Linked DNA regions of Pararoseomonas sp. SCSIO 73927. Each later gene encodes a partner of the first gene's protein in a complex. Links are inferred from orthologs where the notes say so. Each region holds a gene or a part of one and is shown on either strand. Other genes may lie near its edges.

Region 1 (4,830 bases):
AGCCTTTGCAGCACCGGCCAGGCCCGCGCGCGCTTCCACGCCATCAGCGGCCCCGCCGCCATGGCCAGGACCAGGGGCAGCGCCAGCGGGAAGACGGTGGCCTGGTAGAAGGGAGGGCCGACGGAAATCTTCGCGCGCAGGATCAGGTCCGCGAACATCGGGTAGAGCGTGCCCACCAGCACCACCGCCGCAATCGTGCAGAGGAGCAGGTTGTTCAGCACCAGCGCCCCCTCCCGCGAGAGCGGCGCGAAGACCCCGGTGGGCACCAGCGCCGGCGCGCGCCACGCGAAGAGCGCGAAGGCCCCGCCCATGGTGATGAACAGCAGCGCCAGGATGAACACGCCGCGCTCCGGATCATTGGCGAAGGCGTGCACGGAGTTCAGCACGCCGGAGCGAACGAGGAAGGTGCCGAGCAGCGACATGGAGAAAGCAAGGATCGCCAGGAAGATCGACCAGGTCTTCAGCGCCTCCCGCTTCTCCACCACGATGGCGGAGTGCAGCAGCGCGCAGCCGGCGAGCCAGGGCAGGAGGGAGGCGTTCTCCACCGGGTCCCAGAACCAGTACCCGCCCCAGCCCAGCTCGTAATAGGCCCACCAGGACCCCAGCGCGATGCCGAGCGTGAGGAAGGACCAGGAGGCGAGCGCCCAGGGACGCACCCAGCGCCCCCAGGCGGCATCGACGCGCCCCTCGATCAGCGCGGCGACGGCGAAGGCGAAGGTCACGGCCGTGCCGACATAGCCGAGGTAGAGGAGGGGAGGGTGGAAGGCCAGGCCAGGGTCCTGCAGCACGGGGTTCAGCCCCTGCCCATCCACCGCCGGCGGCCACACCCGCGTGAAGGGGTTGGAGGTCGCGAGGACGAAGGCGAGGAACCCGGCCGCGATCATGCCCAGCACCGCCAGCACCCGCGCCCGCAGCGCCGCCGGCAGCCCGCGCCCGAACACCGCGACGGCCCCGCCGCAGAGGGCGAGGATCAGCACCCAGAGCACCATGGAACCCTCGTGGTTCCCCCAGGCGCCGGACAGCTTGTAGAGCATCGGCTTCGCGGAGTGGCTGTTCTGCACGACGTTGGTGACGGTGGTGTCGTTCTCCGCGAAGCACCACAGCAGCGCGGCGAAGGCGGCGCCCACCGCGATCAGCACGCCCGTCGCCAGCCCCGCGCCGGAGGCCATCAGCCGCGCCTCGCCCCGCTGCGCGCCCACCAGCGGCAGCACGGACTGCGCGAGCGCCAGCGCCAGCGCGAGCGCCAGCGCGAAATGCCCGATCTCAGGAATCATTCGCCCGTCCTGGCTCCGGCCGGTGCCGGCTGCATCGTGTTCCAGCCGGAGGGCGGCGGCGCCGCACCCTGGCTCGGGTTCCAGTGCCCGCTGCGCTCCAGCGCGTCCTTCACCTCGGGCGGCATATAGGTCTCGTCGTGCCGCGCCAGCACCTCGGCGGCGGCGAAACTCCCATCCGGGAGCATCCGGCCGAGCGTCACCACGCCCTGTCCCTCCCGGAACAGGTCCGGCAGCACGCCGCGATAAGCGACGGAGATCGTGTTCGCGCCGTCCGTCACCCGGAAGCGCGCCCGCTCGCCGTCCCGCACCACGCTGCCAGCTTCCACCAGCCCGCCCAGGCGGAAGGCGCGCCCGTCATTCGGCGCGCCCGCCACGATGTCGGAGGGGGAGCGGAAGAAGACGAGGTTGTCCTGGAAGGCCGTCAGCGCCAGCGCCGAGGCCGTCCCGAGCCCCAGCCCGCAGAGCAGCAGCACCCAGAGCCGCCGCCGCCGCCGCGCCGCGGCCAGACCCAGCCCGACGGGCCTCGCGCCAGACTTTGCGCCAGACTTTGCGCCAGACTTTGTGCCGGACTTTGCGCCGGAGTTGGCACCGGACTGCGCGTCCTGGGCCGCCGTCGCGCCGCTCATGCCGTTCCCCTTGCCGTTCCCCTCAGGGCTCGCTCCAACTCACCCAGGCGCCGCGCCGCCGCCCGATGGCGCAGCGCCGCGCCCAGCGCCAGCCCGCCGAAGGCGGCTGCCGCCAGCCCCCAGGCCGCCACCACGCTCCACAGATGCGCGCTCATGCCACCACCGCATCCCCCGGCGCGGGGCGATCCGCCGGGCGATCCGCCGCACCGTCTGCCGCCCGGGCCCGCGCCAGCTCCAGCGCCGCCACGCGCCGCTCCATCACCGCTGCCCGCACCCGCGCCAGCACCAGCGTGGTGAACAGCAGCGTGAACCCCACCGCGCAGGCCAGCAGCGGCCCGAGCATGGAGACGTGCATGGAGGGACCGCCCAGCCGCGCCACGCTGGCCGGCTGGTGCAGCGTGTTCCACCAATCCACGGAGAACTTCACGATCGGCAGGTTCACCACCCCCACCAGGGCCAGGATGGCGCCCATCCGTGCCCCGCGCTCCTCCTCCTCGAAGGCGCGCGTGATCGCGGCGTGCCCGACCCAGAGGAAAAACAGCACCAGCACGGAGGTCATCCGCGCGTCCCAGGCCCACCAGGTGCCCCACATCGGCCGCCCCCAGAGGCTGCCCGTGGCGAGGCAGAGCGCCGTGACCACCGCCCCCACCGGGGAGAGCTCCCGCGCCGCCAGGTCCGCCAGCGGGTGCTTCCACACCAGCGCCAGCACGGAGGCGACGGCCAGGCCCGCATAGCCCCCCATCGCCAGCCAGGCCATGGGAACATGGACGTACATGATCCGCACCGTCTCTCCCTGCTGCCAATCGGCGGGGGAGAGGAGCAGCGCCCAGGCGGCCGAGGGCAGCAGCACCGCCAGCGACAGCCCCCAGAGCCAGGGCATCAGGCGTTTTGTCGCCCGCAGGAAGCGGCCGGGATTGGCGAACCGGTGCAGGATCGGCGCGGGCGCGGGGGGCGGCATGGGGCGCATCGCCGCCGTTCTAGCCCCGTCCGGGCCGCGCTGGAACGCCCGGCCCGCCCGGGAACGCGGCCGCCCCCCTCATTCCTGCGTCAGGCTACCACCTTCCGATAGAGGTGCCAGGTGGCGTGGCCCAGCACCGGCATCACCACCGCCAGCCCGACGAAGAGCGGCAGGGAGCCGAGAAAGAGCAGCCCGGCCACGATCGCGCCCCAGGCGGCCATCGGCCCCGGATTGGCCGCCACCGCCCGCAGGGAGGTGCGGATCGCCGCGCCCGCCCCGATGTCGCGCTCCAGCAGCAGGGGGAAGGAGACGACGCTGACCGCCAGCGCCACCACGGCGAAGAGGAAGCCCGCGAGGTTGCCGAGCAGGATCAGCCGGGTTCCCTCCGGCGTCCGCAGCGCGGCCAGGAGATCCGTGAAGGAGCCGATCTCGGCCGGGCCGATCGTGCTGCGCCAGATCCAGAGGGCGCAGGCGATCCAGGCGACGAAGAGGGCGAGAAGGACCACCCCCACGGCGAGAATGGACCCGATCGAGGCCGAGCCGTAGGCGCGCAGCCCGTCGCGCCAGCCCACCGGCTGCCCCTGTTCCCGCCGCCGGCTCATCTCGTAGAGGCCGAGCGCCGCGACGGGACCGACGAGGGCGAAACCGGCCGCCAGGGGCCAGAGGATCGGCAGCAGGTTGTTGCCGGAGGCGGCGAAGCCGAGCGTCAGCCCCATCACCGGGTAGATGAGGCAGAGGAAGAAGAGCTGGGTCGGTACCTCCAGGAAGTCCCGCCAGCCCCGCGACAGGGCATCCGCCAGATCGGCGGTGCCGATCCGTTGGATCGCGGGTTCCGCGAAGGCGGCGGCATCCCCGCCGTGCATGACGCTCCGCGACGTGTTCTCGGCCATCGGACAATCCTCCCCGACCGCGGCGCCATCGCCGCGGCGGTCCCGTCCGGGCCTTGCCAGCCCTGGAGGGACCTGACCTTCAGCAACTGGCACCGCACCGGGCGGCTGGGCAGGGCCCTCACGCAGCCGTGCTGTTTCCGCACCGAAACGGCGGCGCGGGCCCTTCCCGGCGCCGGCGCTTGACGCCCCGGCCCCGCGGCTCTTTCCTCGACGGCAAGCGGACCGGAAGTTTCGATCGAAAACAACGGTCTGGCGGGGAGAAGGAGAGCCGTCCATGACTCAGCAGGAGCCGGTCACCAGCAGCGTCGAGGACGGGATCGCCCTCATCCGCATCGCCAACCCGCCGGTGAACGCCCTCAGCGCCGCCGTGCGCGGCGGGCTGAAGCGCGCCGTGGAGGCCGCCGCCGCCGACCCCGCCGTGCGCGCCGTGGTGGTGGCCGCGGAGGGTAGGACCTTCATCGCCGGCGCCGATATCTCCGAGTTCGGCAAGCCGCCCGTGCCGCCGAGCCTGCCGGAGACCATCGCGGCCCTTGAGACCCTGACCAAGCCCGTGGTCGCCGCCATCAACGGTGCGGCACTGGGCGGCGGGCTGGAGGTGGCGCTGGGCTGCCACGCCCGCGTGGCCGCGCCTTCCGCGAAGCTCGGCCTGCCGGAGGTGAATCTCGGCCTCCTGCCCGGCGCCGGCGGCACGCAGCGCCTGCCTCGCCTGATCGGCGCCGCCCCCGCGCTGAAGATCATGGCCGAGGGCAAGCCGATCGCCGCGAAGGAGGCGCAGGGCAACGGGCTGGTGGACGAGATCGCCGAGGACGTGCTGCCTGCTGCCAAGGCCCTGGCCTTGAAGCTGGCCGGCGGCGCGCTGCCCGCCGTTCCGAAGGACCGCGCGAACCTCGGCGCCCGCGAGGATTTCGAGGAGGCGGCCGCCGCTATCCTCAAGCGCAACCCGAACAACCCGAGCGTCGAGGCCTGCGTGGACGCCGTCCGCGCCTGCTTCGACAAGCCCTTCGAGGAGGGGCTGGCGGTGGAGCGCGCCCACTTCACCCGCCTGCGCGACGACCCCCGCAGCGCCGCCCTGCGCCACGTCT
Region 2 (2,712 bases), 3.1 Mb from region 1 along the record:
CTTGTAGGAGCCGCCGTTCTCGAAGCGGAGGATGTGCTCGAGCAGCACCTTCAGGGAATTGGGCAAGCGGGTGAAATCGGCGCCCAGCGCCTTCGCCGCTTCGGGGATGGAGAAGTAGTGGTAGGTCTTCCCGTCCACCGCCAGCGTGCGCTTCGTCTTGAGGGTGTCCTGGCCGTACTTGCTCATGCGTCGCAATTCCCCGCGCGTGCTTGAAATTCAAGGGCGCTTGAAGCATGGCGTGGGGGTTCCGGTCCAGGGGCCGGAACCTTTCGCGGGGGGTATGGCTGGCTTGCTGGCGGCAATGGATCTTGCCGCGCGGCGCGGCGGAAGGGTGGTTTTCGCCGGGCTCTCCTTCTCCGCGGCGCCGGGCGATGCGCTGCTGCTGCTGGGGCCGAACGGGGCGGGCAAGTCCACCCTGCTGCGGGCCCTGGCCGGGCTGCTGCGGCCGGCGGAGGGTCAGGTGACCTGGGAAGGGGAGAACGTGGCCTCGGACCCGGCAGCCCACGGCGCCCGCACCCGCTATCTGGGCCATCAGGACGCGATCAAGCCGGCCGTGACGCCGATGGAGGACCTGCGCTTCTGGTCCCGGCTGCGCGGCGGCGATCCGGAGGCGGCGCTGGCGGCGGTGGGCCTGTCCCCCCTCGCGGCGCTGCCCTGCCGCACCCTCTCGGCCGGGCAGAGGCGGCGCCTGGCCCTGGCGCGGTTGACGCTGGGCGACGCCCCCCTCTGGCTGCTGGACGAGCCGACGCTGGGCCTGGACGCAGCCTCGGTGGAACGGCTGGGCGGGCTGCTGGCGGCGCACCGGGCCCGGGGCGGGATCGTGCTGGCCGCCACCCACCTGCCATTGCCCCTGCCGGGCGCGCGGGAGCTGCGGCTGTGATCCCGATGGCGGGTCACGTCTTCCTCCGGGAGTTGCGCCTGGCCCTGCGCCACCCGGCGGAGGCGCTGGCGGCGGTGCTGTTCTTCGTCATCGTCTGCGCGCTCTTCCCCTTCGGCGTCGGGCCCTCCCCGGAGGCCCTGGCGCGGCTGGCGCCGGGCGCCCTTGTCACCGCCGCGCTGCTGGCGGCGCTGCTGCCGCTGGACCGACTCTTCGCGGGAGAGGCGGAGGACGGCTCGCTGGACCTGCTCCTCACCTCCGGCCTGCCGCCGGCTCTCCTGGCCCTCGCCAAGGCGGCGGCGCACTGGGCCGTCACGGGCCTGCCGCTCCTGCTCGCCGCGCCGGTCGCCTCGGCGCTGCTGGCCCTGCCGGTGGAGGGCTGGGGCGTGGCGGTCCTGGCGCTGGGGCTCGCCTCGGCGGTGCTCTCGCTGCTCGGCACGCTCGGGGCGGCGCTGACTCTCGGCGCGCGGCGCGGCGGCGTGCTTCTTCCCCTGCTGGTGCTGCCCCTGGCCGTGCCCGTGGTCATCTTCGCCGCCGGCGCGATCGAGGCCGGGGCGGGGGGCGGCGAACCCCGCCCCTTTCTGCTCCTGCTGGCCGCTTTCCTGGCCGCCGCCCTGCCGCTCGCGCCCCTCGCCACCGGGGCCGCGCTGCGGGAGGGTTGAATCCCCGCCGGTTTTAGTGCGTTGTCAAAGCCATGGCCTTCAAGGGTAAGCCGCCCGGCTCGGGCTCCGGCGAGATGTCGCGGCGCACGGTCGCGCTGCGTCCCGCGATCGCGCTGCCGCCGAAGCAGCGGGACGAGGCGCGGCGCCTGCGCCGCCTGGGCCATGAGCCCGCGCGAATCGCGGAGGCGATCGGCGCGCCGCTGGAGGAGGTGGAGAAGGCCCTCGTCCAGATGCGGATGCCGCGGCCGGAAACGACCCGGGGCACCCTCAACGTGACGCTGGCCGCCCACGCGCTGATGATGAAGGAGCGCAAGGGGACGGAGCCGCTCTGGCAGACGATGGACCGGCTGCTGGACGAGCTGCTGCGCCACCGGGCCGCCGAGGCGGCACGCCTCAGGCGCCGCCATGGCGAGAACGGGGAACTGCCCCTCTTCCCGGAGACCTGACGCGGCCCTCTCGCGCGGGCAGAATGGGGCCATGCCGCCCCGCCGCCGTGCCGTCCTCGCCGTGCCCGCGCTCCTGGCCCTGCTGCCGGGCGCCGCCCTCTCCCAGGCTGGAACCGGGAACCGGCGCGGCCCGCCCGCCGCCAGCCCGCCGCCGCTCGGCCCCCGGCCGGAGCGGCGCCGTCTGGTCGGCCCCTTCCGGCCGGCGCCCGCCTCCTCCGGCACGAATGCCGCCTGCGAGGCGGTGGGGCGCCCGGTGCGGAACCTGGAGGGCTTCGGCTACTTCCTCGACCCCGCCTTCTCCCGCCCCGATCCCAGCCGTTTCGCGATGGACGAGGCGGCGGCGAAGCCACTGCGGGACTGGCTGGCCGTGGTGCAGCGCGCCCTGGCCGCACACCGGGCGGGGACGGCCGGCGCCGCGGCCTGCGCGATGGAGGCCATGGACAGCTGGGCGCGGAACGACGCCCTGCTCGGCGCCTTCAATCTGCAGGCGGGCTATCACCGGATCCAAGTCCTGGCGGGGGCCTCGCTCTCCTTCCTCGCGTTGCGGGGGGCGCCGGGGCTGGTGCCGGCGCGGGTGGACCGGGTGGCGCGCTGGCTGGCAGCCGTCGCGAACGAGGCGCGGCCCCGCTACGACCGCCGCTCCGAGGCGCTGATCAGCGACACCCGCAACCACCAGGCCGCCTGGGCCGGTCTGGCCGCCGCCGCCTCTGGGGTGGCGGCGGGGGAT
Region 3 (2,837 bases), 3.1 Mb from region 1 along the record:
CGCCGTACTCGGGGGCCATGTTGCCGATGGTCGCGCGGTCGGCGACGGGCAGGTTGGTGAGGCCGGCGCCGTAGAACTCCACGAACTTGCCGACCACGCCCTTCTTGCGGAGCATCTGCGTGACGGTGAGCACGAGGTCGGTCGCCGTCACGCCCTCCTTCAGCTTGCCCACCAGCTTGAAGCCGATCACGTCGGGGATGAGCATGGCGATGGGCTGGCCGAGCATCGCGGCCTCCGCCTCGATGCCGCCCACGCCCCAGCCCAGCACGCCGAGGCCGTTCACCATGGTGGTGTGGCTGTCCGTGCCGTAGCAGCTGTCGGGGTAGGCGTAGACGTCGCCGGCGTCGGTGTCCGTCCACACCACCTGCGCCAGGTACTCGAGGTTCACCTGGTGGCAGATGCCGGTGCCCGGCGGCACGACGCGGAAGTTGTTGAAGGCGCCCTGGCCCCAGCGCAGGAACTCGTAGCGCTCGCCGTTGCGCTCGTACTCCAGGTCCACGTTCTTCGTCAGCGCGTCCGCCGTGCCGGCCACGTCCACCATCACGGAGTGGTCGATGACGAGGTCCACGGGGACCAGTGGGTTCACCTTCTGCGGGTCGCCGCCGAGCTTCAGCATGCCGTCGCGCATGGCGGCGAGATCGACCACGGCGGGGACGCCGGTGAAGTCCTGCATCAGGATGCGCGCGGGGCGGAAGGGCACCTCGTTCGAGGACTGCCCCTTCTCGAGCCAGCCGGAGATCGCCTTCGCGTCCTCGACCTTGTAGGAGCCGCCGTTCTCGAAGCGGAGGATGTGCTCGAGCAGCACCTTCAGGGAATTGGGCAAGCGGGTGAAATCGGCGCCCAGCGCCTTCGCCGCTTCGGGGATGGAGAAGTAGTGGTAGGTCTTCCCGTCCACCGCCAGCGTGCGCTTCGTCTTGAGGGTGTCCTGGCCGTACTTGCTCATGCGTCGCAATTCCCCGCGCGTGCTTGAAATTCAAGGGCGCTTGAAGCATGGCGTGGGGGTTCCGGTCCAGGGGCCGGAACCTTTCGCGGGGGGTATGGCTGGCTTGCTGGCGGCAATGGATCTTGCCGCGCGGCGCGGCGGAAGGGTGGTTTTCGCCGGGCTCTCCTTCTCCGCGGCGCCGGGCGATGCGCTGCTGCTGCTGGGGCCGAACGGGGCGGGCAAGTCCACCCTGCTGCGGGCCCTGGCCGGGCTGCTGCGGCCGGCGGAGGGTCAGGTGACCTGGGAAGGGGAGAACGTGGCCTCGGACCCGGCAGCCCACGGCGCCCGCACCCGCTATCTGGGCCATCAGGACGCGATCAAGCCGGCCGTGACGCCGATGGAGGACCTGCGCTTCTGGTCCCGGCTGCGCGGCGGCGATCCGGAGGCGGCGCTGGCGGCGGTGGGCCTGTCCCCCCTCGCGGCGCTGCCCTGCCGCACCCTCTCGGCCGGGCAGAGGCGGCGCCTGGCCCTGGCGCGGTTGACGCTGGGCGACGCCCCCCTCTGGCTGCTGGACGAGCCGACGCTGGGCCTGGACGCAGCCTCGGTGGAACGGCTGGGCGGGCTGCTGGCGGCGCACCGGGCCCGGGGCGGGATCGTGCTGGCCGCCACCCACCTGCCATTGCCCCTGCCGGGCGCGCGGGAGCTGCGGCTGTGATCCCGATGGCGGGTCACGTCTTCCTCCGGGAGTTGCGCCTGGCCCTGCGCCACCCGGCGGAGGCGCTGGCGGCGGTGCTGTTCTTCGTCATCGTCTGCGCGCTCTTCCCCTTCGGCGTCGGGCCCTCCCCGGAGGCCCTGGCGCGGCTGGCGCCGGGCGCCCTTGTCACCGCCGCGCTGCTGGCGGCGCTGCTGCCGCTGGACCGACTCTTCGCGGGAGAGGCGGAGGACGGCTCGCTGGACCTGCTCCTCACCTCCGGCCTGCCGCCGGCTCTCCTGGCCCTCGCCAAGGCGGCGGCGCACTGGGCCGTCACGGGCCTGCCGCTCCTGCTCGCCGCGCCGGTCGCCTCGGCGCTGCTGGCCCTGCCGGTGGAGGGCTGGGGCGTGGCGGTCCTGGCGCTGGGGCTCGCCTCGGCGGTGCTCTCGCTGCTCGGCACGCTCGGGGCGGCGCTGACTCTCGGCGCGCGGCGCGGCGGCGTGCTTCTTCCCCTGCTGGTGCTGCCCCTGGCCGTGCCCGTGGTCATCTTCGCCGCCGGCGCGATCGAGGCCGGGGCGGGGGGCGGCGAACCCCGCCCCTTTCTGCTCCTGCTGGCCGCTTTCCTGGCCGCCGCCCTGCCGCTCGCGCCCCTCGCCACCGGGGCCGCGCTGCGGGAGGGTTGAATCCCCGCCGGTTTTAGTGCGTTGTCAAAGCCATGGCCTTCAAGGGTAAGCCGCCCGGCTCGGGCTCCGGCGAGATGTCGCGGCGCACGGTCGCGCTGCGTCCCGCGATCGCGCTGCCGCCGAAGCAGCGGGACGAGGCGCGGCGCCTGCGCCGCCTGGGCCATGAGCCCGCGCGAATCGCGGAGGCGATCGGCGCGCCGCTGGAGGAGGTGGAGAAGGCCCTCGTCCAGATGCGGATGCCGCGGCCGGAAACGACCCGGGGCACCCTCAACGTGACGCTGGCCGCCCACGCGCTGATGATGAAGGAGCGCAAGGGGACGGAGCCGCTCTGGCAGACGATGGACCGGCTGCTGGACGAGCTGCTGCGCCACCGGGCCGCCGAGGCGGCACGCCTCAGGCGCCGCCATGGCGAGAACGGGGAACTGCCCCTCTTCCCGGAGACCTGACGCGGCCCTCTCGCGCGGGCAGAATGGGGCCATGCCGCCCCGCCGCCGTGCCGTCCTCGCCGTGCCCGCGCTCCTGGCCCTGCTGCCGGGCGCCG

Evidence for each region. Proteins that work in one complex are often made in the same cells at the same time.
Region 2: the proteins of VQH23_RS01035 (region 1) and ccmB are in contact, whole or in part, in a solved structure (PDB 8CE8), measured with the Escherichia coli proteins. The link is inferred for Pararoseomonas sp. SCSIO 73927 from one-to-one orthologs.
Region 3: the proteins of VQH23_RS01035 (region 1) and ccmA are in contact, whole or in part, in a solved structure (PDB 8CE8), measured with the Escherichia coli proteins. The link is inferred for Pararoseomonas sp. SCSIO 73927 from one-to-one orthologs.

What each region holds. Positions count from the first base shown.
Region 1 is NZ_CP146232.1:188,495-193,324, reverse strand. Bases 956-3,766 are described here. They hold VQH23_RS01035 (heme ABC transporter permease), read right to left. Parts: upstream 2,859-3,766; coding sequence 2,052-2,858; downstream 956-2,051. Other genes in these bases: VQH23_RS01030 (DUF2189 domain-containing protein), read right to left, coding at 2,948-3,748; VQH23_RS01040 (hypothetical protein), read right to left, coding at 1,897-2,055; ccmE (cytochrome c maturation protein CcmE), read right to left, coding at 1,271-1,780; VQH23_RS01050 (heme lyase CcmF/NrfE family subunit), read right to left, coding at 956-1,274. Outside these bases: more of VQH23_RS01050, read right to left, coding at 1-955; VQH23_RS01025 (3-hydroxyacyl-CoA dehydrogenase NAD-binding domain-containing protein), read left to right, coding at 4,023-4,830. UniProt on the Escherichia coli protein: Required for the export of heme to the periplasm for the biogenesis of c-type cytochromes.
Region 2 is NZ_CP146232.1:3,336,351-3,339,062, forward strand. It holds ccmB (heme exporter protein CcmB), read left to right. Parts: upstream 1-885; coding sequence 886-1,539; downstream 1,540-2,712. Other genes in the region: acnA (aconitate hydratase AcnA), read right to left, coding at 1-186; ccmA (heme ABC exporter ATP-binding protein CcmA), read left to right, coding at 281-880; VQH23_RS15540 (hypothetical protein), read left to right, coding at 1,572-1,985; VQH23_RS15545 (alginate lyase family protein), read left to right, coding at 2,017-2,712. UniProt on the Escherichia coli protein: Required for the export of heme to the periplasm for the biogenesis of c-type cytochromes.
Region 3 is NZ_CP146232.1:3,335,594-3,338,430, forward strand. It holds ccmA (heme ABC exporter ATP-binding protein CcmA), read left to right. Parts: upstream 1-1,037; coding sequence 1,038-1,637; downstream 1,638-2,837. Other genes in the region: acnA (aconitate hydratase AcnA), read right to left, coding at 1-943; ccmB (heme exporter protein CcmB), read left to right, coding at 1,643-2,296; VQH23_RS15540 (hypothetical protein), read left to right, coding at 2,329-2,742; VQH23_RS15545 (alginate lyase family protein), read left to right, coding at 2,774-2,837. UniProt on the Escherichia coli protein: Part of the ABC transporter complex CcmAB involved in the biogenesis of c-type cytochromes; once thought to export heme, this seems not to be the case, but its exact role is uncertain. Responsible for energy coupling to the transport system.